DNA from 3 places in the Paenibacillus sp. FSL R7-0048 genome. Region 2 is predicted to be linked to each of the others. Evidence: riboswitches for the same ligand, from Rfam matches in the RefSeq annotation. Region 2 holds a riboswitch; each other region holds the start of a gene.
The links. Region 2 has a riboswitch for cyclic di-AMP ahead of NSQ91_RS00545 (C40 family peptidase). Riboswitches for the same ligand answer to the same signal wherever they lie in the genome.
Positions count from the first base shown of each region.

Region 1: linked by a shared signal. The riboswitch ahead of NSQ91_RS17380 (APC family permease) and the one ahead of NSQ91_RS00545 (C40 family peptidase) in region 2 are both predicted to bind cyclic di-AMP.
Region 3: linked by a shared signal. The riboswitch ahead of NSQ91_RS26710 (TrkH family potassium uptake protein) and the one ahead of NSQ91_RS00545 (C40 family peptidase) in region 2 are both predicted to bind cyclic di-AMP.

Region 1 covers NZ_JBBORF010000001.1:3,892,741-3,901,425, forward strand. The annotation lists gene murB (UDP-N-acetylmuramate dehydrogenase) at 1-844, opposite strand, end outside; gene NSQ91_RS17360 (ABC transporter ATP-binding protein) at 995-1,795, opposite strand; gene NSQ91_RS17365 (FecCD family ABC transporter permease) at 1,851-2,885, opposite strand; gene NSQ91_RS17370 (FecCD family ABC transporter permease) at 2,885-3,940, opposite strand; gene NSQ91_RS17375 (iron-hydroxamate ABC transporter substrate-binding protein) at 4,161-5,168, opposite strand; gene NSQ91_RS17380 (APC family permease) at 5,372-7,189, opposite strand; cyclic di-AMP (ydaO/yuaA leader) riboswitch at 7,314-7,473, opposite strand; gene NSQ91_RS17385 (disulfide oxidoreductase) at 7,668-8,132, opposite strand; gene NSQ91_RS17390 (DsbA family protein) at 8,129-8,685, opposite strand, start outside.
Region 2 covers NZ_JBBORF010000001.1:111,123-121,804, reverse strand. The annotation lists gene NSQ91_RS00575 (hypothetical protein) at 1-260, opposite strand, end outside; gene NSQ91_RS00570 (transglycosylase domain-containing protein) at 442-2,508, shown strand; gene NSQ91_RS00565 (AbrB/MazE/SpoVT family DNA-binding domain-containing protein) at 2,714-3,187, shown strand; gene NSQ91_RS00560 (YwhD family protein) at 3,267-3,773, opposite strand; gene NSQ91_RS00555 (M1 family metallopeptidase) at 3,877-5,883, shown strand; gene NSQ91_RS00550 (hypothetical protein) at 5,895-6,725, shown strand; cyclic di-AMP (ydaO/yuaA leader) riboswitch at 6,944-7,082, shown strand; gene NSQ91_RS00545 (C40 family peptidase) at 7,140-7,568, shown strand; cyclic di-AMP (ydaO/yuaA leader) riboswitch at 7,931-8,073, shown strand; gene NSQ91_RS00540 (C40 family peptidase) at 8,079-8,570, shown strand; gene NSQ91_RS00535 (GNAT family N-acetyltransferase) at 8,760-9,245, shown strand; gene NSQ91_RS00530 (c-type cytochrome) at 9,373-9,729, shown strand; gene NSQ91_RS00525 (4a-hydroxytetrahydrobiopterin dehydratase) at 9,812-10,099, opposite strand; gene NSQ91_RS00520 (hypothetical protein) at 10,328-10,621, opposite strand.
Region 3 covers NZ_JBBORF010000001.1:6,032,019-6,042,700, reverse strand. The annotation lists gene dnaI (primosomal protein DnaI) at 1-354, shown strand, start outside; gene NSQ91_RS26730 (YqzM family protein) at 779-937, opposite strand; gene trxA (thioredoxin) at 1,290-1,607, shown strand; gene uvrC (excinuclease ABC subunit UvrC) at 1,729-3,681, shown strand; gene NSQ91_RS26715 (CPBP family intramembrane glutamic endopeptidase) at 3,770-5,446, opposite strand; cyclic di-AMP (ydaO/yuaA leader) riboswitch at 5,769-5,946, shown strand; gene NSQ91_RS26710 (TrkH family potassium uptake protein) at 6,009-7,367, shown strand; gene NSQ91_RS26705 (potassium channel family protein) at 7,381-8,052, shown strand; gene NSQ91_RS26700 (LysR family transcriptional regulator) at 8,576-9,478, opposite strand; gene NSQ91_RS26695 (succinate dehydrogenase cytochrome b558 subunit) at 9,881-10,546, shown strand; gene sdhA (succinate dehydrogenase flavoprotein subunit) at 10,592-10,682, shown strand, end outside.

The sequences.
Region 1 (8,685 bases), 3.8 Mb from region 2:
TTACATGGTGGATTAGCCCGATGTAATCACTGGCTGTTGCATTATCTGCATTCACAATAAATCCCGCATGCTTCTTGGATACCTCAGCACCGCCGATTCTTGTACCCTGTAAGCCGCTCTCTTGAATTAACTGACCTGCAAAACGGCCTGGAGGCCGCTTAAATACACTCCCACAGGATGGATACTCAAGCGGTTGCTTCGATTCACGTAAATAAGTTAGTTCATCCATTTTTGCCTTGATCGTTAAAACATCACCGGAAGTCATAGCAAATTTGGCCTCAAGTACAATATACTCACCGCTTGCGAATACACTTTTTCTGTATCCCCATTGCAGCTCATCTCCTTGCAGAGTTACCAATTGCCCGTTCTTATTTATAGCTAGTGCACTATGCAGGACATCTTTGATCTCACCGCCATAAGCACCTGCGTTCATATAGAGCGCTCCACCAACTGTTCCTGGAATGCCACAGGCGAACTCAAGACCCGTAAGCTCCTTATCACGCGCATATCTGGAAACATCAATTATTTTGGCACCACATTGCGCATATAAGAGATTGTCGCGAATTCCCATTTCGGTAAGTCCTGCTGTTTGCAGAACGATTCCACGTACCCCTCCATCACGGATAATCACATTGGAGCCATTCCCAAGTACCGTAAGGGTTATCCCATTTTGTTCTGCATATGTAACGATCTTTTGAATTTCATCATAAGTAGCTGGTGCAGCCAAAATATCAGCTTTGCCGCCCATTTTAGTGTACACGTGATCTTTTAAATTCTCATGACTTTTCACTATTCCTGCGGTCATTAGCTGCTCTAGATCATCTTGAATTTTGTCAATATTCATGTTTTCATGCTCCTTTAACCATGTATAAATGATGGTCCTTGATCTATTTTAAAGAGTTATTATGAAATTGTAGGCAACCACAACTGTAACAACGAACAGGCTCCCTTGTCAATGACGGGAGCCTGTTCGTTGTATGATTTTAGATGATAATTACACAGCTTTATAGGCAGCAAGCTCGTAAGGAAGACACAGTGGCACACCCGTACGTGGATCCGGAACGATATCCGCTTCAATTCCAAACACTTCCCGCAATACATCTGGTGTCATAACCTCAGTAGGTGAGCCTTCGCTAACCACAGTACCGGACTTAATCGCTACCATATGCTGCGCATAACGAGTAGCATGATTCAAATCATGCACGACCATGATAATGGTACGGCCTTCTTCCTCATTCAGCTTTTGCAAAAGTTGAAGAACTTCGAGCTGATGCGCCATATCTAGGAACGTTGTAGGCTCGTCAAGGAATAAAATATCTGTTTCTTGAGCCAACGCCATAGCGATCCAAGCGCGTTGACGTTGTCCACCAGAGAGACGGTCAATAGGGCGATCATGAAAAGATTCCATGCCCGTAACAGAGATGGCGTTGGAGATGATGTTGCGATCCTCTGCGGTCATCGTGCCAAATCCTTTTTGATGAGGGAAACGACCATAGCTGACCAGCTCAGATACCGTCAGACCGTCAGGAGCCGTTGGGTTCTGCGGTAGAATCGCTAGCTGACGAGCAACCTCTTTAGTTGAAAAGTTATGGATCGATTTGCCGTCCAGCATTACGGTGCCACTCTTCGGCTTCATAATCCGGGCCATCGTTTTGAGGATTGTAGATTTACCGGAGCCGTTAGCGCCCACTAGTGCGGTGATTTTCCCCGTAGGGATAGACAAGTTCAATCCCTTAACTATAGTAGCCTCAGCATACCCAATACTTAATTCTTCTGTATTCAAACGTTCTGACATGATCTACAACTCCCTTAAAAGTTTTATGGAGCTATGCTCCTAAGTATGAACTAATTTACGCTTTCGACTTGGCGAGTAAATATAAAAAGTAAGGTGCGCCAATAATCGCAACCACAATGCCAGTAGGAACTTCGGCAGGTTGCAATACCCATCTACCAATGGTATCAGCGGTAATCATAAGAAGCGCCCCTGTCAAAGCACTAGCAGGTAATAACACCTGATGACGGGGTCCCACCAGCCTGCGAGCCAGGTGTGGTGCTATCAGGCCGACGAAGCCAATACCTCCACTTACCGCGACGCAGGAGCCGGCAAGCGCTACGGCTGTTACCAGAAGGAGAATACGTTCCTTCTCCACACGCATTCCTAGACCTAATGAAGTATGGTCCCCTAGATTCAATACATTTAGAACCCGGGCTTTATAGAAGGCGAACGGTAACAGAATCGCGATCCAAGGCAGCAAAGCAAGGACGAATCTCCAATCCCCACCCCATATTTTCCCGGCGATCCAAGTAGCTACAAATTGATAATTATTAGGATCAAGCCTAAGTGCCAATACAAGCTGGCAAGCATTGATTCCTGCAGCGACCGCAATCCCGATAAGGATCAGCCTTGTAGGAGACAGACCATCTGCCTTCCGGTAGGCAAGAATATAGATTAAAGCTGCGGTCAGGCCAGCCCCACCAAGCGCTAGGAGAGGCAAGACAAATACCGGAGCTGCTGTTGTAGCCGGAAAAAACGAGATAAAAATGATTACCGCAAAACCTGCACCAGCACTTATGCCCAGCGTAGCCGGTTCTGCGAGTGCATTACGTGCGAGACTTTGTAGAATACAGCCCGATACTGCAAAGCCCGCTCCAACTAACAATGAAATTACGATGCGGGGTAATCTGAAATCAAATAAAATAAGCTTTTGCTGATGTGTTCCATCACCCATGAGTGTATGTAATACCTCTAGTGGGGATAGACGCATAAACCCTGTATTCATACTGACTATAAACACAACGACGATCAGTATAGCAAGGAGCACTAACACCGTTAAGGCGCGTGTGCGGCGTTCTTTTTCATCTGGAGTAAGGGTTAATTTGGGCATTACAGCTCCCCCTTCCGCTTACTCGCTAAATAAATAAAGAACGGTACGCCGATGATGGCAATTAAAGCTCCTAGCGGTGTCTCATAAGGTGCATTTATCATTCTTGCGGCAATATCTGCAAAGATAATCAATAAGCTCCCTAGAACTGCCGAGCAAGGGATAATCCAGCGGTAGTCCACTCCAACGAAATAACGTGTAACATGTGGAATAATTAGTCCTATAAAAGCAATCGGGCCAACCGTTGAAACCGCACTTCCAGCTAAGATAACCACAACAATCATACATGCCAATTGAACTAACCTTGTCCGCTGCCCCAGACCAACCGCAACTTCTCTTCCTAAGCTGAGCAATGTGACGGATCGTGATAACATCATCGCTGCAATTAAGGCTACGGCCACCCAAGGGAATATAATCTTGATCTGAGTCCAGCTAGCTCCACCCATCCCACCAGCTAACCAGAAGGCTATGTCCTGAGATAAGTTGAAAAGAATAGCTACTCCCTGACTAATAGCAACCAATAAAGCACTAACTGCCGAACCTGCTAATGTCAATCGCAAGGGGGTCAGGCCATTAAAAGAAAGCGAACCGATTCCGAATACGATAAAAGAGGCCACAGCGGCACCGATAAAGCAATACAACATTAGTGAAGTGAATGAGAGTGAGGGTGCAAAAGCAAATACTATGGCCAGCGCTACCCCTGCTCCTGCATTCAAACCTAACAGCCCTGAATCCGCAAGCGGGTTTCTTGTCATCCCCTGCATGATAGCCCCTGCTACTGCGAAGCAAGCACCGACTAAGGCGCCAGCAATAGCACGTGGAAATCGCAGTTCTCTAATCACCTGATGTTTTTGTAAATCTGGATTGAAATGAAATATAGCTTCCCATACCGTAGCTAACTTGATATCTGCCGCACCCACTGAGACCGAAAGTGCCAATCCGAAGGCAATGGCAGCAAGTCCAAAAATAAGAATACCAATGGCAGCTGCCGGTCGGGTATGTAGAGCTTTTTTGGGTTCATTTTTAATACGATTTGCGAAATCTGAGGGTGAAACCATGAGTCGTCTCCTTATTCAATAGTTACAATGGTTTATATGATAACAACAATCATTCTCATTATCGCAAAAATATTTATGTTGTACAATTGCAGGAACGATTTTTCCGTACTATGGGATTGGTTTATAAAAAAATGGTGCAGATCTTTGTATCCCGAGATACTTGATCTGCACGCCCTTCCCCACCGAAATGATCAGTCTCATTCATGGTGAATTACGACTTTTATTTCACAAGACTTTTTAGCACATCGTCAATGATTTTGCTGCCAGCGTTCGCCCCACTGTAAAGCCAGCTGCTTGTTGAGCTCATTTCATGCACATTTCCAGCTTTTACAGCTGGGATGCCCTTCCAGATTGCACTATCTAGGATTTCCGAACCTTCAGTCTTATCACTATTTACAAGGAAAATATGATCTGCGGTCAGCTCAGAAAGCTTCTCTAGTGAGATCGGATTCCAAGTTGCTCTTGTTCCTACTGGGATCTCTGTTACTAAGTTAGGCAGCGTTACGCCAAGGTCTGTATATAATACAGCTCCACTGCTGCGGGTTTCGTCTACAATATAGAAGTTTTTTTGCACCAACCATAAAATAGCCGCGGACTCTTGTCCAATAGCTCCTGTAAGCTGTTCTTTCGCAGCCGCTGCTTTAACATCATAATCTTTAATGGCTTTTTCTGCTTCAGGGGTTTTGTTCAAAATCTCACCCATCTTAAGCAACGATTTGCGCCAATCTTGATTTAGTTCATCCCCAATTACATAAGTGGGTGCAATCTTATTCAACTGATCGTAAATCCCGTTCTGAACAGAAGACTCCGATGGGATGATAATAAGATCCGGAGCAAAGCTGGTTACAGCCTCTAACGGAAGGTCGTAACTAATTGTAGGAACATCCTTCAATTCAGTGGCCAGATAATCCTGAACGCCGTTTGTAACTGACCATTGAGCTACTGGAGTTACACCCAGAGTTACCAAAGAGTCTTCCAAATATGAACCCAGAACGCGCTGTGGATTAGCCGGAATCGTTACTTTATGACCCATTGCATCTGTTAACGTCTTAGGTGCAGCAGGTGCCTCTGTAGATTCTGCTGTAGGCGCTGTTGTAGGCGCTGTTCCTGCATTTGATGAGCTTTCAGCATTATTATTACCACAAGCGGAAAGTATTAGCGTCATCACTATTAGTCCGCTCATCGTCACTTTCATGCTTCCTGATCTTTTTCTGTTAAGCCAAAACATTAAAAACCCTCCTATATGTAACTGCTTTGATATTCAAAGGTGACCTTTACCTCTGCTTCACTTTTAAATGATATTGATTCTCATTCTCTGTGTCAACATATAAATTTCAAATTCTGTGGATTTGCAACAATTTCCTTCATATAAAATACAAAAGAGGTTATATTCCGAACGTTCCGGATATAACCTCATCTTTAATCTTCTACTTATTTATTTAAATGATACGGGACAGTCGCTACTACAACGTCCTTTTGATTCATTAGATACGAGCGGATTAAAAAGCTGGTCTGATTATGAAGCACGGCTTGCCACCAATGTTTGGTAATAAACTGTGGAATCAAAATCGTGATGTGATCCGTCGCAGCGGTCTTCCACTCTACCGTATCGATAAACTTCACTAACGGACGAATGATACTACGATATCTGGAACGAAGAACAATCAGGCGTACACCTGGATTCCATTCCTCCCACCGTTGCTCCATCTTATGAATGTCTTCTTCATCAAAGCCTACATACACAGCAACAACATTATCTGTTAGAGACTTCGCATAGCTGATGGAATGTAATACAGCACGTGTAACCCCTGCAACAGGAACAACTACAGTACTTCCTTTAATTACAGGTTTATCAGTAGCCGGACATATACGCAGTTGATCCGCAGTATTCAAATAATGCTTATGAATACGGTGGAACACGAACATTACAGCAGGTAAGAAAATGAATGCCATCCATACGCTCGAGAATTTAGTAATGATAAATATAAGCGTAATCGTCAATGTAGTCAGCATACCGATGGTATTTACTACAAATCTTTTCACCCATCCAGCGGGTCTTGTTTTGATCCAATGCACCATCATCCCCAGTTGGGATAAGGTAAAAGGAATGAACACGCCTACCGCATATAGTGGAATCAAACCTTCCGTATTCCCATGGAATGCAGTCACAAGTATGATAGACATAACTCCTAGAAAAATAATGCCGTTTGAGAAGCCCAGGCGGTCACCACGGACCATAAATGCATGTGGCAGATATTTATCTTTTGCAAACATAAAGGCGAGCAGCGGAAACGCTGAATATGCTGTATTAGCTGCCAAGAACAAAATCACTGCTGTAATCCCTTGAATGAAAAAGTACAATCCGCCACGGCCAAAGGTCGATTCAGCGATCTGAGAGACAACCGTAGCCTTTTCATCTGGCACAATCCCATACCAATATGCCAGCACAGTGATTCCGGTAAACATAAAGCCAAGGATAAGTCCCATGATCATTAGCGTCTTGGCTGCATTTTTCTCAGCCGGTGCCTTAAAGTTTGGGATCGCATTAGATACGGCCTCAACCCCCGTTAGGGCTGAACAACCAGAGCTAAACGCTTTTAATAGTAGAAACAAACTTACATTAGATACGGCGCTGCCTATTTCAGGAACATTCGCATGCGCGCCACCCATTGCATATTTAACGATACCGGAGATAATCAGAACAACAATCGAAACCACAAACAAATACACTGGAATTGCGATAAATGAAGCCGATTCAGTCACTCCGCGAAGATTAATGATTGTTAATAAAACGATAACAGATACAGCGATGAGAACAGTATGATTATGAAGACTTGGAAAAGCCGATGTGATCGCATCCGTCCCTGCCGAGGCACTAACCGCTACGGTAAGAATGTAATCCACCAATAATGAACCCCCAGCGAGCAGCCCTGTCGGAATACCAAGATTACTCTTGGCTACGATATAAGCTCCGCCTCCTTGCGGATAAGCAAAAATCGTCTGCCGATAGGATAAAATCAGGATGGCCAGCAGGCCCAATACGGCTAATGCAATTGGCAGGGAATACCAGATGGCAGTAAACCCGGCAGCCACTAGTACAATCAGAATTTGTTCCGTTCCGTAGGCTACAGACGAGAGCGCATCAGAAGACAGAACAGCCAGTGCTTTAACCTTGGATAACTTTTCATGATCGAGTTCATTCGACTTCATCGGACGTCCGATCAATAGTCGTTTTACCTTGCTTACCATGGTGGATACAGTTCCTTTCTTTGGGAGCTGAAACGGAATTTCCGTGCGCTGTTTTCATCGGTGGATTTCATAAATGCAGACACAAAAATAAGCATACGGAAATGATCCGCATGCTTATGCATGGTCATTTTCCCACCTTGCTTACGAGGTTAGCTGGCGGATTCGGGCTGTGGTTATAGCCCTACGGTAGAGGTCTGTTCGACCCGGTTCCGATTCACCCCATTGGCATGAATGCCAAGTTTGGTTCCCCCGTTTTTCCTAAGAAAATTCAGCGCATATTCAACTTCTCACAAGGTCTAATATTAGTCTACAAAGTGCCTACAGTAAAGCGTTGAAAAAAATGAAAAAAGAATGAAAAAACATCCAATAAGCTCAAATATAGCGTCTTATTGGATGCTCTCTTTCATTATCTTCAATTATCCCTCTAGCCCGTGATTTTAATACCTTTTCAGCTTTTTTGTAACTTCCAAAGTAAAAACTAAAATCCTAAGCTCTCCTCAGCATCTACTTCAATCACTTCTTCTTCCCTACGTCCATACCAAAGAAGGAGACTTATTAGAGCAAACGCTATTAAAGCTAACAAAGGAATCGTTATAAATCCGAAGTAGTTCAAGTAATCTTTATTACAAGGAACACCAACTGTACAAGGTAGAACTTTACTTAATGCTGGAATCTTCTGTTCCGCATAATGATAGATTGAGATACTGCCACCAATCAAACTTAATGGAAGCACATAAGGAATGATGCGCTTATCTCCACGGAAAGTGGCAATTCCCAACAAAAATAACTGCGGATACATAAAAATCCGCTGAAACCAGCAAAGCTTACAAGGTTCATACTTCAAGACTTCACTTAAATACAAGCTACCAGCTACAGCAACCAAAGAGACGAACCAGGCCAGATAGAGGCAGTTACGCTTGCAAAAAGATAGGAATTTTGTCACTTTGCCTCCACTGCTTTTGCGGCGGTGTTAATTTCAGATGTAATCGCTTCAATATCGAAAGGTTCAGCCGTTTTCACTCCATTAATGTAGAGCGAAGGCGTAGTTGTCACGCCTGCGTCAGTTGCCAACTGAATGTCTTTCTTCAGCTCATCTGCATAAGTTTTCTCTTGGATGTCTTTACGCAACAGATCGTAATCGATCGCTAATTTCTCTTTTTCAGCAAGGCTTACCAAGAAATCCTCAGTGGCCCATTCCACGCTCTCATCCCCTTGCTGCGCATACACAACATCATAGAACTTCCAGAATTCATCCTTATTCTGATGGTATACAGACAATGCAGCTAGTGAAGCTGTCTCAGAGTCAGGACCAACGAAAGCCATATTTACAAAGTAAAGAGCTGCTTTTCCCTCGTTGACAAAATCTTGAACAATTTTCGGTTTCATGGAGCCAGCAAACTGGGAACAAGCTGGACATTTGAAATCACCAAATTCAACAAGCTTAACAGGTGCATCCTCATTACCAATCCTAGGTAGCTCACTGTAATTGAATTCTA
Region 2 (10,682 bases):
ATAAATCCATTACCTGCTGCCCGTCCAATATTCCCATTCAAAAACTGAACATCAGAAAAGCTAAGCGGTGTGGATACATCGCCTGAATGCTTGTTTTGCAGGGCCTGTAGCAAGCCGTGATCTCCCGTGCCGCAAGTCGCTGGTGCTGGTGCAGCCGCAGCATGTACAGAAGTTACAGGTGCACTCCAGCCTGAAACCATAATAAGCGTCGCCGAGAGGGCGGTTATTGTCGTCTTATGAATCCTTTTCGTCCATTTCATGATGACACCTCCTAATATGTATATACCCTTACTCACAATCCCTACTCTGTTATACCGCCAGAGAGGATACCCTATCTACCTTAAACAATCACAAAATAGAAACAATTTGTTACCCTCCATATCCCTAATGAATATCCTTCCAGATCCTTCCCCATAATATGAAAGAAAGGAGTCTGGTGCCATGACACGCGAATCAACGAATCCACCGAAACGAAAAAGCCGCTTCCGGCGTTTATTTCGGCTGCTGGCAGCCTTGATCATATTATTTGTATTAACCACCGGAGCTCTGCTCGGTTATCTATATCAAAAAGATCTTCCACCGATTAGCGATGATGTGCGCTCCAAGCTGTTTGACTCCCGGGGCAATGTTCTTGCCACCTTTACCTCAGACGGCCGCAGCCGTGAACCCGTCAAATTAAGTCAAATTTCTCCCCTGCTCATTGAAGCTACACTAGCAGTCGAGGATCGTAAATTTTATGAGCATTCCGGATTTGATCTGAAAGGGATGGCACGAGCTGTTCTTGTCAATCTGGAAGAGGGGAACCGGTCGCAGGGTGCTAGTACGCTAACTCAACAGCTCGCACGTAACCTCTACCTATCCCATGAAAAAACGTGGACGCGCAAGGCTAAAGAAGCTGTCTATACGATGCAGCTGGAGATGAAATACAGCAAAGATGAAATCCTGAACATGTATTTAAATAATATCTATTATGGCCACGGTGCTTACGGCATTGAAGCAGCCTCACGGATGTATTTTGGTAAATCTGCAGCGGATTTAGACCTGGCAGAGAGTACCATGCTGGCTGGAATTCCAAAGGGACCTACCTATTATTCACCATACAACCACATGGACAATGCTAAAAAGCGCCAGAGAATCATCCTGACCGTCATGGCGAATTTAGGTAATATCACTCAGGAAGAAGCGGGACAAGCCGTCCAAGAGAACTTAAACTTCAAGCCGCAAGGGCAAAAGGATACGCTTGTAGCTGCGCCTTATTTCCGGGATTATATCCGCAATTTGGCTATAGAATCGCTCCACATCAGTAATGATGAGCTGGAGCAAGGCGGACTAAATGTCTATACCACCCTAGACCCTGACATGCAGCATGCCGCAGAAAATGCCGTTGACAAAGAGATGGATCAAACTAGTGATCTGGAGACTGCGCTTGTATCCATCGATCCTCGCACCGGTTACATCAAAGCAATGGTCGGCGGAAAAAATTATCGTACCAACCAGTACAATCATGCTTTGGCCACCACACGCCAGCCGGGTTCCTCCTTTAAGCCGATTATGTATTTGGCCGCACTCTCTTCCAAAGAGATGACAGGACTTTCGGTCTTCAATAGTCAGCCAACGATGTTTCATTATGATAACAACCGCAAAACGTATCAGCCCCGAAACTTTGGGGATAAGTATCTGGGTGAAATTAATATGCGGCAAGCTATCGCAGCATCGGACAATATCTATGCTGTTAATACAATTATGAAGATCGGCGCGGATAAAGTGAGCGAAATGGCTGCGAAGATGGGCATTGACAGTCCACTTCAAAGCGTACCTTCGCTGGCACTAGGCACTTCACCGATCAGTCCGCTTGAAATGGCTGCGGCTTTTGCTGTAATTGGAAACAGCGGTCAGAAAATGCCGACCACAGCCATTCTAAAAATAACCGATTCAAATGGCATGGTCCTGTATGAAGCACCTCAACCCAAAGGAGTAACCGTCGTAGAACCTTCAGCTGCCTATGTCCTGACTCGTTTAATGGAGGGGGTATTCGAGACTGGGGGGACGGGCAATCGTGTGGCTTCCATATTCAAACGTCCGGTAGCCGGCAAGACCGGCACTACGGATACAGATGGCTGGATGGTAGGATTCACCCCGGAGCTATCAACGGCAGTCTGGGTTGGATACGACAAGGGGCGCGACATCGCAACTACCGACGGACGGCGTGCAGCTCCCATTTTCGCCCAATTTACTGAAAAAGCGCTGGAAAATGTCCCTCCAAAAATTTTCCCCATTCCAGATGGAGTGGTCAGCGTATACGTCAATCCGCAATCCGGTAAACTTGCTACAGCAGCATGTCCCGACAAAGAACTGGAAACCTTTATTAGTGGAACTGAGCCCACCGAATACTGCGAATTGCATGGAACTGGCGCCGCTCCTGCTGTCGATGACACACAAAGCAAGGTAGATCCTGCTGAAGAGAATCGTTCCCTATGGAAGAACATTAAACGCTGGTGGTTGAATTAGCTCCTTCATTTATATTGAAGGGGTTTTTCTTTTTTTATAAGTTATATATTGTAGTAACAACAGGATTTCCAAATTCAAATATCACTTATCACATAAGGGATGTAACCGTTTTATTTATTATGCTTACCCCATTCTCTTAACTCTCAATTACTGCTATAATAGTTATTAGAAACCAAAATATAATGATGTAAATGAGGGACATGGGATGAAGGATACAGGCATGATCCGGAGTTTAGACAGTCTTGGGAGAATTGTGGTTCCCGCAGAAATCCGTATGACGCGTAATATCGACATTGGTGATCCTATCGAATTTTTTGTTTTAGACGAAAAAATCATCGTCCTTAGGAAGTACACCTCGACAGAGTGTACATTTTGCAGAAGCCACGACCATGTCACCTACTATAAAGAGCAGTTTATTTGTAGCAGCTGTCTAAAAGAAATTGTCGATCCTGAACGCATGTCTCAATTGCCAGAGTCACGTGAGGATTTTGTTGTTGAGGCACCTGAGCACAACACCAGCATCCGAAAGTCGAAGACAGAGGAAATGTGCCAACGTCTGGAACAAGCTATTGAAGATCATCCCTATGCCAACCAAAAAGAACTTGCAGAAATCCTCGGGATTAGCCAAGCCAGAGTGAGTCAGCTCAAACGCAAGCTTAGCAGCACAAGCAAATCATAAATTAAAAAAGCTTCGACGCTCCTATTTCCGGAGGTCGAAGCTTTTTCTATATCGGATAACCCTTCTGGAGGCTCCTATACTATTCAGTCAGTGCAGCTTTAAGCTCATCTGAGGATGCATTCCACCATGCTTCATTATGAGAGATCAGAAGGGATTTGAGCGCCGACTTCTCAATGGCTCCAAGCCCTGCCACATCGATCTTGCGTTTAAGAGCTGCATCCAGCTTATTGACATGCTCGGCAAGAATTTTCCATCCGCGGCGCGCTTCTGTATCAATCCACATTTCACAGGCTGTGATTCCACCATAAAATTGAGCTTCCAATGTACGGTCTACCGCTACCCATACCACCCAAACCTGTCTTCCATTCGGTACATCTTCACGATTCATGGAAAATTTAATTCCTTTTTCCACCTTGCTCTTGGCATGCATGGCACCGATATCAATAACCGCCACATCACCATCAATAATGACAGGTGAAACGTTGTTGAGATCTATAGAGCCTGCTCCAAAGCCTTTATGTTTACTTTTAGCGTTCACAATATTTAAGGCAATCTGTTTCTTGCCCTCCGGTTGTATGTTGTCCACGAGTGCACACCCTTCCTCTTACGAATAATTTAATTTTAGCTAATAATGCGGCGATTGCAAACATATACATCCCGTAGATGCTTGTCACGGGAGGAATCACACTATGAAGTCACTGTCATTAAAGTACATCATCTTTGCGACCCTGGCCATCCTCGCGCTGCTGGGAGGAGGAATATGGGCCTTTTCAGGGGATAGCTCAACAGCTTCTGTTACTAGCTTTGCTTCAAAAGAGGCCAAGTCCTCCAGCGGCACAGCGCCTGCAGCCGTACCACAGCAGGTATTGCCTGAGAGCGCCCCCGTCCCGGCAGAGGAGGCTTTAAGCCAGCGGGTAGTCGAGTATCACATTGATGTCCAGCTTGTTCCTGACACAGAAACCTTAAAAGCTTCTGAGACAGTAACCTGGACACACCCCGGAGTAAAGCCAGTAAGTGATTTATATTTTCACATGTATCCAAATGCATTTGCCTCATCAGATACCACCTTTATGAAGGAATCCGGGGGGACGCTCAGAGGCGACAGCATGCCTGAGAACGGCTTCGGAAATATGACGCTGACCGATCTGCGCACGACAGAGGGAACTTCGCTAATGCAAAGAGTGCAATATGTCCAACCTGATGACGGCAATATCAACGATAAGACGCTTCTAAAGGTACATCTTCCTCAGCCTGTTAATGGCGGGGAAAGTGTAACACTTAAGCTTCAGTATGAAGTCCAGCTGCCCAAAATCTTTGCTCGCATGGGTGCTTCAGGTAACTTCGTTATGGCTGGGCAATGGTTCCCTAAGCTTAGTGTATACGAGCCTAAGGGCACACGCGGAGTTAAAGAAGAAGGCTGGGACCTGCATCAGTATCACGGGACCTCTGAGTTTTACAGTGATTTTGGCATCTTTAATGTAACGATTGCCGTTCCTTCCAACTATACGGTGGCTGCGACCGGATTTCCTGTAAAAAATGCCAAGCTCAAACAAGATCAAAAAATATATCAGTTCTACGCCGATGATGTCCACGACTTCGCTTGGGCTGCATCCCCTGATTTTACAGTAGCAGAGGAAGCTTTCTCTACGCCGGAAGTGCCTGGAGTACGAATTAAGGTGTATCTCGACCCACTGCACAAAGACTTACAAGAGCGTTACCTTCAAGCTGCCAAGGCTGCCCTGACCTACTTCAGCAAATGGTATGGCCCTTATCCCTACTCTACGCTGTCTATTATCGTCCCACCTAAGGAGGGAAACGGCGCGGGAGGAATGGAATATCCTACCCTTATTACAGCCTTTGGGGCCGCGGATTCTTCTCCAGATACCTCACTTGAAAGAACCGTCATTCATGAGATCGGCCATCAATACTTCTACGGTATGGTAGCCAGCAATGAATTCGAGGAGGCCTGGCTGGATGAAAGCTTTACTTCCTATGCCGAAGACAGACTTATGGAACAAGAATACGGTATCAAGTCTAATTTGCCTTTACAGGCCAGCCTGGTGACTATACCTGAGCCGTTAAATCTGGAAACGTGGAAATATGCAGGGGCTGATTCCTATAGCCGAAATGTTTATATCCGCGGCAAGCTTGTACTTAAAGATATCGAACGCCAGGTAGGTACCAAAGCAATGAACAACATCATGTCCTCCTACGCTCGTAAGTTCCGTTTCCAGCATCCCGCTACGTCAGATTTTCAGAAAGTCGTTGAGAAGGTAACCAAAAAATCATGGCAGGCCTATTTCGATGACTATATTTATGGTGATGGTGCGCCTGACTTCTCAGTAGATACGATTACTTTTAAAAAAAATAACAGCGGCGATGCTCAAAGCTACGAATCATTAGTGAAGATTTCAAATAAAGGGAGCCATTACGATGATGTTCCCGTGAAATTCACATTCGCCGACAGCTCTTCGGTGCAGCGGGTCTGGAACGGTGAAGGAGCAGAGACTACGTTTCAATTGTTAAGCGATAAGCCTCTTCTCTCTGCTGAGATTGACCCTGAGCATTCCATCTTATTGGAGAGCAAACATTTAAACAACTTTAGGCTGGCGGAAATAGAGCACAAGACGCTCTCTCGCTGGACGTTAAGTGTAACTAAACTACTTGAAACCGTGCTCGGAACTCTTGTCTGGTGAGGTGAATGATTGTGAGAACATCGATAACCCGCGGCTGGCAAAGCATGAAGGAGCAATTTTATATTTTAATTCTGCTCTTCATCTACCGACTGCTCTGGGGCTACTTTATGTATGGTTTCATCCGATCTGCTATTATTCCAATTCTACTGCGCTATCCAGATAAAGACGCCGGCGGCAGCGGTATGGGCAGACTGTTGTATTATATCGAGGGACAGTTCAGCTTGAATACTGACCCTGCGATACGCACTTGGTTATGGATGCTTCTAGGACTTGTTGTCTTGCGACTTCTGCTTTCTCCTTTCATAAGGGCAGGATTGCTGCATGAGCTCCACCAGGAGCGAAGGGGCGAGCGCGGACTGTTCTTTTTCCCTGGCATGAAGATCTATGGACTACCTGTCTTAGTCTTTAGCCTAATCGAATGGGTTCTGACCCTGCTGCCGCTTTACTGGCTTGCTCCAAAAATGTACGGGCTGTTCTTATCCTCTTTGTTTAACTACACTTTGTTACTTCATTTAGTACCATACGTATTGGCATGGCTTATATATATTTTTATCGTGCGCCTGTTTCTTCTATATATGCAGTTTGGTTACACCGGCGGTACAGGAATGTTCTCCTCACTGTTCATCTGCTTGCGGTCACTGATTCCTGCTATAGGTGTTTCCATTGTACTTGGTGCGGGAGGCTTGCTCTTACTGCTAGTGTGCGGACTGACGGGTCTGTTCTGTCCCGGCCTGCCGGCACTTATAATACGGCAAATCTCACCACTACCTTCTACGCTCTTAAAAATGTGGGGAATCTCTGCACAATATCATCTATGGTGTAGCAAAGCATTTCCACAATAAATTAACCTTATTTGACATAATAAAAAGGTCCCAATTCCTGTATTCAGGAGCTGGGACTTTTTCTCATTACGGATAACTTAAGAGTATTTGCAAAATCATAAAAGCTCTGTTACAATAAGTCCTGTGCTATTAGTAACAATTTTGTAATCAATTGAAACGATTCCTACATAACTAAATGTATTTATCGTAAGTGTAACTGTCGAAACGTCATTCTCTTGGTGCTTAACACGCCTAATTCCTTTGCACCGGGAAGTGGGGGAACCATATTTTGGGTGAATTGATCTCGCTTTACAGGGATCATAGGGAATCTTCTACCGAACCCTTAAGCTAACCTCGCAGGCCTTGGAAGGAGTACATCTTTTGAAAAGACATAATTTAAGAAAAAAATGCGTCGCTGCGGCGCTAGGACTTGTAATGGCATTATCTATTGGTGGAGGAAGCGCCTTTGCCGACTCTAAGATGGACACTGTAATCTCAAAGACTATTGGAGTTGCCTATAAAACCGGAGGTACAAGCACTGCCGGATTTGATTGCTCTGGATTTACAAAATATGTATTCAAGAATGTGGGTCTTACTTTACCTCGTACATCAAAAGCTCAATATAGCGTTGGAACTGCTGTATCCAAAAGCAATCTGCGTTCTGGTGACCTAGTGTTCTTTAACACACTTGGCAATGGAGTATCCCATGTCGGCATTTATGTTGGAAACGGAAAATTCGCACAATCGTCCTCTTCGCGTGGAGTGACCATCACTTCACTCAGTCAGGCCTACTGGGCCAATCGTTATGTTGGCGCTAAAAGAGTAATGAGTACTTCAGCTTATCAAGCTGTAGCCTTCGATTGAAACCTTCCTCACAACTATAACCTCATAATTACAACTATATGAACCTGAATCTGATTATTCCCGTAATCAAATTCGGGTTTTTCTTTTTTCCATAATATATTTTTACACTATTAGAGCCCAATTGAAACACGTTTATTTGATAAAAATTGCAATTATATTAAAAATTAGGTCATTATTAACGCTTACATATGCCTTTCTACCGTAAAAATGCCAATTTTTCTGCATTAATATGTTAAAAACGATTGCCAAGCGGCTTTCTGTTTGTTACAATTAGCGCAGTGAGATTTTAGTAACATTTTTGTAATCATTAAGTTGTTATTTACAAAGGTTTTGTCATGTATTGATTACAAGCTAATCCTAATCAACAGTATGAGCCGAGTTTCCTAACTATTAGGAAAACGGGGGAACCAACTTTGGGTGAATTGACCTCCATTATATAGAGGGGTCATAGGGGACCTTCAACCGAACCCTTAAGCTAACCTCGTAGGCATTTGGAAGGGGTATACACTTTTGAAGAAGAAGTTAGCAGCAGCAGTACTAAGCTTTTCCATCATCCTCACCATCGGAGCAGGAAGCGCTTTCGCAGATTCCAAAATGGATAAAGTGATTGACAAGGCCATCGGTACTAAATACGTATCCGGCGGTATATCCACTAACGGATTTGATTGCTCCGGATTTACAATGTATGTGTTTGATAAGATTGGCATTAACCTTCCACACCAATCAGGTTCCCAATATCAAATGGGCACAGCAATCTCCCGTGATGATATAAGAGCCGGAGATCTTGTATTCTTCAATACAAGTGGCAAAGGTGTCTCCCATGTCGGCATTTATGTCGGTGAAGGTAAGTTCGCACACGCTTCTACCTCACGCGGTGTTACGATTAGCTCTCTGAGTGATAGCTACTACGTGAAACGCTACGTTGGTGCTAAGCGCATTATGAGCACAGACGCTTACCAATCGGTTGCTGCTGAATCGGAAGACAATGATGATGTTCAATAAGTAACGTACATAGGCTCTTTTCCAAGGTAACTCTTGGAGGAGAGCTTGTTTTTTTGTCTTATTACTTATTTACCCCTCTCATAATTTGTAAAACATTCCTCTCATATAAAGTTTCTGAGTCGAACCTCCCCCATTTTGTATATAATTAGTAATATAGCAATGTCCTCGTGAAAGGAGATCGTTGACTTTATGATAAATCCCTCGGTAACTTTTCATGTAGTTCCTATGGAGGCAATTCACGGAGAAGCTATTTGTAAGTGGAGCTATACGCCTCCATATAATATTTATGGCTGGATGCCGTGGGAGCAGATGCAGGCTCTTGGCATCGAGTTTGGTGATCCGCAGCTCCGGAAGGAACAATATATCTCCATATTAAATGAACAAGAGGTTTTGTGCGGATTCGCACAGTTGTTCCCGATGGAAGGAGTCGTTCGTTTAGGAGTTGGGATGCGCCCCGATCTATGCGGCCATGGTTTAGGCAAACTATTCGTAGATGCAATCGTCCAGACAGCCTTGAATCGTTATCCTGATCGTGAGATAGATCTGGAAGTCCTGACCTGGAACCAACGCGCCATTCGAACTTATCAAAAATGTGGATTTACGATTACAGATACGTATGAACGCCGCACACCTACAGGAGACAAACCTTTTTATTGCATGGTCTATGACAAATGATATTAAATACCATATATTTCATAAGAATGATTGTATTCTCGTTCATTTTTTTGTCACAAACCCTATGATAACGCTTCACCATAAGCTATAATGTAGGGAGCAGCTTACATAGAAGGGACGAATTGGGATGCAGAAATGGATCATGAGCGGTTTGTTTTTTGCCGCCTGTGCCTTTGCGGTAGTACTCATGTTTACACTTCCGGGTAAAGAAGAGGTAGCGGAAGAAAATAAGCCCACGATGCCGGTAGTTCAACTGGACGCGGCAAAGGCAGAAGCAACCGTGAAAGCCAGCTGTATCACCTGTCACGGCGATCAGCTTCAAGGTGGAGTTGGACCAAGTCTTCAGAATGAAGGCGGCCAGCATGACGCTGAGGAAATCTACAGCATCGTCACTAAAGGACGTGGTCAAATGCCTTCCTTTAAGGAGAAGCTAGCGCCTGAAGAGATCGCCAACGTCGCACTCTGGCTCTCAGAGAAAAAGTAACCCACCCAAGCAACTAAAAACGCCCGTGTATGAGATAGGTGACTATCTATGCACGGGCGTTTATTTTATGATTTTGGCTAAACTAGTGATTTTTTTCAAAGGCTTCATTAAATTGATGCGCCTCTCGAAGATCTAGAGCCGTAATCCCATCTTCTTCATTAGATTCAAGTCGCAGTGTAACTGTTTTATAATCAATCGTAATATGTGGATGATGATCGAAGGCTTCTGAAATCGTGGCTACTTCATCAACAAACGCAATGCCCTTCATATATTGGCTGAACATATATTTTCGTACCATAACGTTATCTTCCAGCTTCCAGCCCTCTAGCTTGGTGATCTCCTCACGCAGTTCCTCTTCCGTAAATAACAATTCGTTTCCTCCCTTACAAAAAATTGCAGTAAAGTGCGCAGTTCCCTTTACTTGTCTTAGGCTTTAAACAAAACATCCCTTAGCTTCTGAGGTCCAAGGGATGTGCCAGGATAAAGGCGATATTTTCGATTTAATGTATTCACAAATCCCAGCGATTATAACTCGGCTTTATCAATTTTAACACGGGCTACTGACTACGGGCAAATTACGTCCAGACTTCTCCTCCGCCTAAATTAAAACCACTGAAGCCAAATCCTCTTCGCCAACTAAAATATTAATGCGGTGCGTGTCCTTATCGTAAATAATTACGCCGCTCCCCACCTCAATCATAGGTTCATTACCCAGCGCGAAGAAAAGATCCTCAGCCAATGCTTCCCATACCTCCAGCTTTGATTCTTGGGGTAGTTCCTGCCACTCGTCCGGATCCATCTCAAAAAATAAATATCCATCGGAAATTCGTCCGACGGCTTCGGTCAAATCTGTTAGAATTTCACCGTAATCTCTACCATGCTTTACACCCACGTATATCACTCCGTTTTCTTCACAGATGAATAATTACTTACCTTATCCATTATAGCCGAAA
Region 3 (10,682 bases), 5.9 Mb from region 2:
ATGCCGGACTTTATAGAGGACTTGAAATCGATCATGATGGATGGCCAGAAGATGAAGGAAACTGTTGATACGATGAAAAACTGCGATTTACTTATTTTTGATGACATTGGTGCGGAAAATTTGAATCCTTGGGCTCGTGATCATGTACTTGGGGCGATCTTGAATTATCGGATGAACCGCAAACCAACCTTCTACACCTCGAATTATCCGTTGGATGGCTTGGAGAAACATCTTAGCTTTACGAGCAAAGATGGTGAAGAGGTCTATAAAGGCCAACGACTAATGGATCGCATTGCTCCTTTTGTGGATGTTCTTCCACTGCATGGGGAAAATCAACGAGGGGCCAATAGATAAGCCTGGAATATTCATAATGTAAAATTCAAAAGAGCAGTGATTCCTCTTTTATTGGAGGATCGCTGCTCTTCGTTTTTTTTAGTTATTCGAACTCAAACGCCGCTTTTTCCCTGCTACGAAGCAGGATCGCCTTAAGTCCTGATTGTTTTTCACTTGTTCAAACACACTTTCGGGTTGCAGCATCTGGCGGGCATACTGAATCTGATCGATAATTAGGGAAAGTCTCCCTAAAAATGAACTGATTCGTCAGCGAAAACAGATATTCTCCCGATTATTAGGGAGGAATTCCCTGATTCCGTTCATTTATAGCAAATATCGGCTATAATCAGGGAGGTTTTCCCTCATTATTCCAAAAAAAGAAGCCGCCCCATAAGTAGCATTCACTACTTTTGAGACAGCTTCTTTTTATTGTGCGATGATTCCTTTATTCCGAGAGAATGAATTTAAGGATGACCATTCCGAAAAAGACAACCGTCATAAACGTGGTCATTCCGAAAAATCCGGTCATTAAATCCCCAAGATCATTGCGGGGTTCTTCGTTGATATGTTCTCGTGGGTCCCGTACTTGCGCGTTAATATCCATAGTTTCTGCCTCCTTACAGGGACAAGCCCTGTATTATTAGATGCAAATTGACATTTGTTTATGAAATAAGTCATTGACAATTAATGCGCTTTCTTTAAGTATACCGAAATGCTGGGGAGGTTGTAAAGAAAAGAGTACGCAAAAAAATACATTGAAGGCAATATAATTGCGAGTGATATTTCACATATCCCATAAAGATATGTTATACTTGTAATGTGTCGGTAAGTGGTAATTTGGTTATCATATTACATGAAACAATTTATTAACTCATATTTCGGAGCAGCTTCCATGAACTAAGCTTTGGCTTAAGATGTGCGTAATGCTTCGCAAAACTTAAAGGAGGAACAATATCATGGCTATCGTGAACGTGTCTGACCAATCCTTCAGTAACGAAGTGGAAGGTCAAGGTACTGTAGTAGTAGACTTCTGGGCTCCTTGGTGTGGTCCTTGTAAAATGCTCGCTCCAATCTTGGATGAATTGTCCACAGAGCTCGGAGACGACGTGAAAATTGCAAAATTGAATGTGGATGAGAATCCGGAAACGGCTTCCCGTTTTGGTGTTATGAGTATCCCAACTCTGATCTTCTTCAAAGATGGTCAACCGGTAGATAAAGTTGTGGGACTGAACTCCAAAGAATCCCTGAAAAATATCGTAGCAAAACATCAATAATTGATAGATGCTACTGTTCGGGCCTCGGCCCTGCCACTCAGCGCCTTCGGTTCATTCCGGAGGCGTTTTGTGTGCTGAATGCCAACTAATCATGGGTCCAATTTAGCTGGAGGGGATCATTTTGGACAATATCCGCAATAAACTGGCACTACTACCCGATCTGCCTGGCTGCTATCTGATGAAGAATCAGGAAGGCACTATTATTTATGTGGGCAAAGCGAAGGTACTTAAGAATCGGGTACGCTCTTATTTTACAGGCAGTCATAATGGTAAAACGCAGCGGCTTGTCGCTAATATTGCTGATTTCGAATACATCGTTACGTCCAGTAACATGGAAGCGCTCATTCTAGAGTGTAATCTGATTAAGAAACATATGCCGCGTTATAATGTGCTTTTGAAAGACGACAAGACGTTTCCTTATATAAAAATAACGAATGAAACTCACCCGCGCCTTGAGGTTACACGCCGGGTGATTAAAGATAAAGCAAAATATTTTGGCCCTTATCCTAATGCTTATGCTGCTCAGCAGACTAAAAAGCTCCTAGATCGTATGTACCCGCTTCGTAAATGCGGCGTGATGCCAAAGGAGGTCTGTCTTTACTATCACATGGGCCAGTGTTTGGCACCGTGTGAGAAGGAGGTTCAGAAATCCGAGTATGAGCAGATTACGCAGGACATCGCTGCTTTTCTAGGCGGAGGTCATGAGGCGGTCAAAAAGGATTTACAGCAAAAAATGCAGGAAGCTGCTGAGGAATTATATTTTGAGCGGGCGAAGGAACTGCGGGATCAGATTATCCATATCGATGCATTAATGGAGAAGCAGAAGATCAACACTACAGATACTAAGGACCGGGACGTATTTGGTTATGCTGTAGACAAGGGATGGATGTGTGTACAGATTCTGTACATGAGACAAGGGAAGATGATTCAGCGCCATTCCTCCGTGTTCCCGTTCTATGGTGAAGCCTACAGTGACTTTATGTCTTATGTGACGCAGTATTATAGTGATAATCCCGCTTTGCCGCAGGAGATCCTGCTGCCGGATGTGCTCGATGAGGAGTCTCTGGCTAATAAAGAGACTAAACCCGAGATCGCCATAGCTGCTCCAGCAGAAGCGGATTTACAACAGGGTGAAGATACTCCTGAATCGGCTGAAGAGGCTGAGGTACGTGCGACGGCGGCGGAGGAAGCTGCGGCAGCTGGGATCGTGGATGCCGCTGGCGGCGCCTCCATTCTGCAGGAGTGGCTGGGCATTAAGGTGCTTGTGCCACAACGCGGTCTTAAGAAGCAGATGGTTGGCATGGCTTGCCAAAATGCAAGAGTGGCTATCGACGAGAAATTCCGGCTGATTGAACGGGATGAAGAGCGTACCTCTGGAGCAGCGATCAGCTTAGGCGAGAGCTTGGGGCTTGAACGCTTGAGCCGTATTGAGGCGTTCGATAACTCGAACATTCAGGGGACTAATCCGGTCTCAGCGATGGTTGTCTTCATTGATGGTAAGCCTGCACGAAAAGAGTACCGTAAATATAAGGTTCGTACGGTGGTGGGTGCGGATGATTATGGAACGATGCGCGAGGTCATTCGGCGGCGATATGAGCGGGTATTGAAGGAGAATCTTCCGATACCGGATCTTATCGTGGTCGATGGAGGGAAAGGGCAAATCTCCTCTGCTATTGATATTCTGGAGAATGAGCTGGGATTATTCATTCCGGTCTGCGGCCTTGTTAAGGATGATAAGCATAAGACGGCTCAGCTTTTGGTTGGAGATCCGCCAGAGCCTGTCGCGCTAGCCCGGGACAGTCAGGAATTTTACCTTTTGCAGCGGATTCAGGATGAGGTCCATAGGTTCGCGATCACCTTCCACCGTGAACAGCGCGGGAAGTCCATGGTTACCTCCAAGCTGGACTCTATACCTGGTATAGGTGAGAAGCGCCGTAAAGCGCTGCTAAAGCATTTCGGATCGCTTAAGAAAATTAAAGAAGCCTCCGTGGATGATTTCCGTACACTTTCTATTGGAGAAAAGCTGGCAAAACAAATTCTTGATGCGCTCAAGGATGAAGAGCCAACCTCATAGCAATGGTGACAAAAGAAAAAGGGTATCAAAGCAGCGACTAAAGCGGCTTTGATGCCCTTTTTTAATTTCATTACGTCTTCACATTAGTTTAAATCAAAGAAGAAGGCTCCACCGGCTTAGGCTTCTGTGGTGGATTAAATCGATAGACGATGTAAGCGACTATGAACGGCATAATAATCGCGAAGATACCCGCGCCTACATTTACGCTCTCCTTCATAAAGATCAGCGTAGCGCCCATCAGGATGCTGTCAAACACGACGTGGCTGAACATGACAGCAATAAACCCGTAACGAAGGAAAATATAGCTGAACAGCAGCCCGATTACAGTCAGCTCAATGGGACGGGAGCTGATGGGATAGATCGGATATAACGTATGGCCAAACGCCCAAACCAGTGTGGTGATCAAGCAAGCGATAAAAGTGTTCCGGAACACCTTTTTCAGCATAGGAATTCCGAAAAAGCGATAAATGGCTTCCTCAGATAAACCAGCGAGCCATGCGACGATAGGCAGAAGCCAAGCATATCTCATGTTATAGGGAGATTGGGTGGCGTCTGTAGTAGACCAATTGTGCAAGGTAAACGATAATATGATGAACATAACCGTCTGCACCCCTAGCAGAACGAAAGCCCAGATGTATCCAGCCCGGATACTGTCCAACACATATTGTCCATAGCCGGGCTCTTTGGCGCGGGGCCAAGGGTTCATGCCTTCCTCTTTTCGCCATAGGCCATTGCCGCCCACTAAAGAGAAGTAGAGCAAGGAGGACATCAGCAGGCTGTACAAAGCATAAATGATAAACATAATGACAGAGGTAATCTGTGCTTCTAGCCCTTCGCCCGTTGATTCAGGAAGCATATTATAGGTGCTGATCATCATGATTACAAAATAGGCTGAGCTTAGGAATACTCCACGTTTAAAGGAAGTATGCTCTCTTCTAAGAATACTGTAGACGAGTGCCAGAATTCCTAAAATCAGTGTGGGTATACCGTAACCGAATAATGTTAGCTTTTCCGCTAAAGAGGTCTGTCCTTGTACGTAGGAGGTATGCCAAGCTGGTGCAGTGAATCCGGCATTAAAGCTGGATACCTGCTCTCCACTGAAATCAAAATAATAGTGCAATAAGGATTCGCCGACCTGAACAGTACTATCCGTATACACTAGCCCATGGCTTCCTGTATTCGATTCAATTTGTAGCTTGGCAGGATTTACTTCCCATTCCTGAAGCCAAGGACGAGCAAGATTCTCCTTCTGCGCTAGAGTGAGGTCAGCTCCCTTGTCCTCTTTTGCACCAACGGAAGCGATGCCTGGCCCCTCTTCGGAGGTAACTTTTGCAGCCTTTGAGAAAGCGACAATCTTACCGTTATACATATTGAGGTCAACGATGATTTGCGGCTCTTGCTCCGCTGAAGGAGTAAGCGTTGCCCGAAAGACATCAAAAGGATATTTTTGATCCAATTTTTTCTTGGTGTAGTCCTCCACAAGCTTCTCGCGAGACATATAACCATAAAAGGAAGAGTCCGTCTGGTAAAGTACATTCCATTGATCGTTTGGTGCTTCGGTGTAGTTGAGCTTTTGTTCTGCAAATAATATGGCTTGGTCACGGGCTTCTGCCTTGCTAATGACGGTGGTATCTTCACCTGTAGGGCTACTAAGCAGTGAAGGGGAAATCTGAAACATAATAAATAGAATAAGACCGATAATGCCCGAGATGATGAGCCTCTTGGAGAGGGCACGTTGCTGTAAGGGCTGGCCGACGGGATTCATGTAACGCCTCCTTGTTATGTACTGTGACAATGTTATGTTCCATTATAGTATTAGTGCCTGGTTGGTTACAAAAAACATTATATGTTCTTTTTATGGGTAATAGAGATAGTATAGAATAGTCATGTGAATTTATACCATGAATTTTATCGTGTTCATTTCTGCACGAATGATGAGAATCGGTGTAATTGCAGGGAAAACACGGAAAAGTGATGAGAAAAGGCACTCCTTTTGATGCAGTCTCTTTAAACCGCATTTTTTCATGTGAATGAGCATTAATTGTGTCTTTGTGAATTCACTAAATAACGTATATAATTTGTATGCAATTGTATAGTAGCCGAATTTCTGGTGAAAACGGGGGAACCATAAGAAGTGATGAAAAGTGGAGTGTACACGATAAATGGCACTTTCATCAGGGGTGAATTTCGTTCTGGGAACGAATAGGGCAGCCTGCACAGTCCGAATCCGACAGCTAACCTCGTAGGCTAATTTACTGCAGGAACCAAGTCAGCATTGGTTTTCCAGTGCTTTTTTTGTTGGAATTTTTGATAAGAAGGTGAGCAAAGTGGCTTCACAGTTTCGCAGGATTTCTGAATTTAAGTTTCTGAAGCTCTCGCCGCCGCAGATACTGGTGCTTGGTTTTGCATCGATCATTCTGATAGGGGCCTTGCTGCTTATGCTGCCCATCTCAAGCACAAGCGGGAATTCCGTGGAATTTATTGATGCATTATTTACTTCAACGTCGGCAACCTGTGTTACAGGGCTTGTTGTGCTGGATACCGGAACTTCGTTCACCATTTTTGGGAAAACCGTAATTATGATTCTGATCCAGATCGGCGGCTTAGGTTTTATGACCATGGCCACTCTATTTTCACTGGTGTTAAAGCGTAAAATATCTTTGCGGGACAGGCTAATCCTACAGGAAGCCATGAATCAAGGCTCTATGGAAGGAATTGTGCGACTGATCCGGAGAGTCCTCATATATTCTCTTGTCATAGAAGGCTGTGCCGCTGTGCTGCTGTCTATTCGCTGGGCTTTTGATATGCCGTTGGGAAAAGCGATTTATTATGGCATATTTCATGCGGTGTCTATGTTTAATAATGCGGGGTTCGATATTTTTGGGGATTTTCGCAGTTTAACTGATTATGTATATGATCCGCTTGTGAATATTATTGTGATGTTTCTGATTGTCTCCGGCGGGATTGGTTTTATTGTAATGTCAGATCTGGTGGAGTTTCGGGTAACCCGCAGGCTGTCTCTACATAGTAAAGTTGTCCTGTCCACCAGTACAGGGCTGATTCTGATCGGAGCTTTGGTTATTTTTATATTTGAGTTTACTAACACTCGTACCCTGGGTTCACTGAATTTCGGCGGTAAAATATTATCGGCCTTCTTTCAATCCGTGTCTCCCCGTACGGCTGGCGCGAACACAGTAGATATTGCTGGACTTCGGCAGGCTACACAATTTTTTATAGTGATTCTTATGTTTATTGGTGCTTCTCCGGGCTCAACGGGCGGGGGGATTAAGACAACAACCTTTACGATGATGATTGGTGCTGTAATTGCTATGCTGCGTGGACGGGAAGATGTTGTGTTGTTCCGTTATCGGCTGGCTCAAGAGCGCATCTACAAGGCATTAACGATCACGCTGCTGGCTTTGTTGTTAATCGCCTCTGTGTCGATGATACTCTCCACAACTGAAGACAGTAATTTCTTGGCAATCTTGTTTGAGACGACCTCCGCCTTTGCTACGGTAGGACTGACTATGGGGCTAACTCCGGAACTGTCAGCGATCGGTAAGATTCTACTCTGTCTGACGATGTTTGCAGGTCGGCTAGGTCCACTAACCTTAGCGTATGCACTCGGTCCCAAACAGGGTAAACCACTGTATAAGTATCCGGAAGGTAAAATAATTATTGGATAGGAGTTAATTAGAAATGAAAGCACAGCAATTTGTAGTAATCGGCTTAGGTCGCTTCGGTTCAAGCCTGGCGCTTGAGCTGATGGAAATGGGCTACGAGGTGCTCGGCATTGACCACCATGAAGAACGCGTGGAGGAAATGAGCGATCAGCTGACGCATACGGTAGTAGCAGATGCTACAGATGAGGGAATTATGCGCTCGCTTGGTGTACGGAACTTTGATTGTGGGATTGTTGCGATTGGTGACAATATGGAGAGAAGCATTCTGGCGGCCATTTTGTTGAAGGAGATTGGAGTCAAGCAAGTGGTGGCTAAGGCAATCTCTATCCTTCATGGCCGCGCACTGTCGCGGCTGGGGGTTGATCGGGTTATTTTTCCGGAGCGGGATATGGGGATTCGTGTGGCACATCAGCTGGTGACGCCCAATTTGCTGGATTATATTGAACTGTCCAAGGATTATAAAATTGTCGAGCTGACCGTACCGTCCTGCATGAACGGCAGAAGCTTGTCTGATTTAAATACAAGAGCTAAATATGGCTGCAGTATTGTTGCCCTAAATAGGGAAAGTGGAATAATCGTCGCTCCAACTGCCCATGATTATTTAAGTGAAGGCGATGTTATGGTACTCATTGGTCCTAATGAAAGTATTGACCGTTTTGAGAGTGAAGTTGTGAACCAAGAATCATAGGAAAAGAAGCTGACTCAAAAGTAGTGAATTCTACTTGGGGGCAGCTTCTTTTTTATGGAGTAAAGAGTAGGAAAAGTAATGGATTTCACTATGCCATATGGCTATAGACCACGCGTAGTGTTCTAATATATTGGTTTGTGCGGTGGACGAGTTGTTAGGTGTGATATTCGTACGGCTGTAGTAGATGATTTGTGGTATCTGTGACGGTGGAATATGGGCGATATGCGTTCTTTGTTTGTACGATGTACAGAGTGGGTGTGAACTAATTAGGGAAAACCTCCCTAAAAATAGCCGCTATTCGCTCTAAATGAACGACATCAGGGAATTCCTCCCTAATAAACAGTGGGATTCCTTTATTAGTTACTGAATCAGCCGAAAATTAGGGAAGTTTTCCCTAATTTTAAGTCTGCTGAACAAAAATCTCTAAATTTCAGGGAGAAATTCCCTAATTACGCTATAAGTACTTCACTTATTACCTCATTTGGAGATCACTAGGTGCGCCCTTGATTCATTTGGTCCGGCTTTACTGCTCACGTTCTGTCAGAAACATCTCTTCGGTAACTTGCACCAGACTGCGAGCCGCCGTGCTCATGCTTCCATCGTCACGGTAGATCAGGCAGGTGGTCCGTTGAGTCTGCTCCAGCTCCTTGATATGTAAGGACACCAGCCCGCCGCCGTTCAGCAGTTCTGGACGCAGATAAGACTTTGGCAGCAACGCAGCCGCTTTGACAGTCGGAAGCAGCCGTACGATGGCTTCGAAGGAGTCAATCTCCATGCGCACATCGGGATCAATCCCGCAGCGCTGGAATAGATCGTCCGTCAGACGCCGGTACCAGGTCCCCTTTGAGAAGAGAATCATAGGCAGCCGGGATAGATTATCCATGGTTAGCTTGGAAGATAAATTTAAAGGATGCTGCTCTGAGACGACCAGTCGCAGTTGATCCTCAAACAGAGAAATGCAGCGTAACCCGGGTTCTTGAATAGAGGAAGCGATCAGACCTACATCTGATTTTCCCTCACTAACTGAGGATACGATCTCATGCGTTCGGCCTGTGATCAGCTTCAGCTCTGCGGTCGGATATTTATCCATATAAGCGTTTACCAGCGGCGGAAGCGTGGTCTGCAGTGAGGTAAGACTAGCCCCCAAGGTGACAAGCCTTGGCTCCCCCTCTTTAAATTTGGAAAGGGCTTCCAGAAACTTGGAACGCTGCTGCCGTTGTTCAAGCGCATAGGAATAAGTGAGACGCCCAACCTCGGTTAATTCCAGTCGTTTGCCATAACGATTAAACAGTGCGACCCCCAGACGTTCCTCGAGTTTAGAAATTTTGCGAGACAAGGCGGGCTGGGATAGATTGAGCTGGCGTGAGGCCCGGTTTAAGCTGGAATGTTCCACAACTGCTGCAAAAACATCTAAATCGTCAAACATAATTGAGTTCCTCTCCTAATGCGATGTACGATCAGTAGTGATGAAATTCATAGCCGTAAGAGTAACTGTTCTTATTACATAAGGAAAATCAGGTTATGTCGGAAAATGTTGTTTTGCTAAATGAGAATTATTATCATATAAAATCTATTCTTATGCGTTTATTGTATAACGTTTAATAATTAGATTGCAATTCCCTTATAAGCGAAAAAAGAGTAACATGAAAAGTGACACAAGATATTCACATTTTGTGAAAAATAAAACTAAGTCCGGTAAACTCTAGGATAACGGTAAATTAAGGAATTATGTCATTGGATTGTCAACGTTATCCTGTGTCAAATGTAGTTCCGGCGGTGAATACCCATTAATGAAAACGCTGTTTTAATCGGAAAGGGGTTACTTTGTATGAAAGGATTTTATTCCAGAAAGATTCATTCCTTGCTAGGCGTTATCCCACTTGGAGCCTTCTTCATTGAGCACATGATGACGAATTTTGCGGCTGTAGAGGGTGGCGCTTCCGGTTTCACTGACAGCGTGTTATGGCTGAACAGCCTGCCGCTCGTTTTCTTCCTGGAATTGTTCGGTATATGGCTTCCTCTGCTGTACCATGGGGTATACGGACTTTATATTGCGTATCAATCCAAGCCGAACTTGAACCGTTTCAACATTGAAAGAAACTGGCGTTATACCCTGCAACGGATTACAGGTATTGTTACCTTCATCTTTATCGTCTGGCACTTGTTCCAAACACGGGTTCAGGTGGCGGTGGGTAATGTGGAGCACGAAGAATTAGGCGGTCTGATGCATGATATCGTGACTCAGCCACTTCTGCTGACACTGTATATTATCGGTATCGTTGCTGCATGCTTCCACTTCTCGAACGGTCTCTGGTCTTTCTTGATCAGCTGGGGAATTACCGTAGGTCCACGTGCACAGCGGGTATCTTCTTACCTCTGTCTTGGCATATTTGTATTAGTAACTTTCATGTTCCTGATTTCGCTGGTTACTTTCCGTGACAGTGAATTTCAAACTGCAGCAACCATTGCCCAGTCCATAAAGACCTTCATTTAATTTAAGAATCCTTTCTGATATTTTCGATAAAAGGAGTGAACTATCATGGCAACATCCGATATCATTATCGTGGGCGGCGGCCTGGCCGGCCTGATGGCTACCATCAAGGCAGCGGAAGCTGGTGCGCATGTCCATT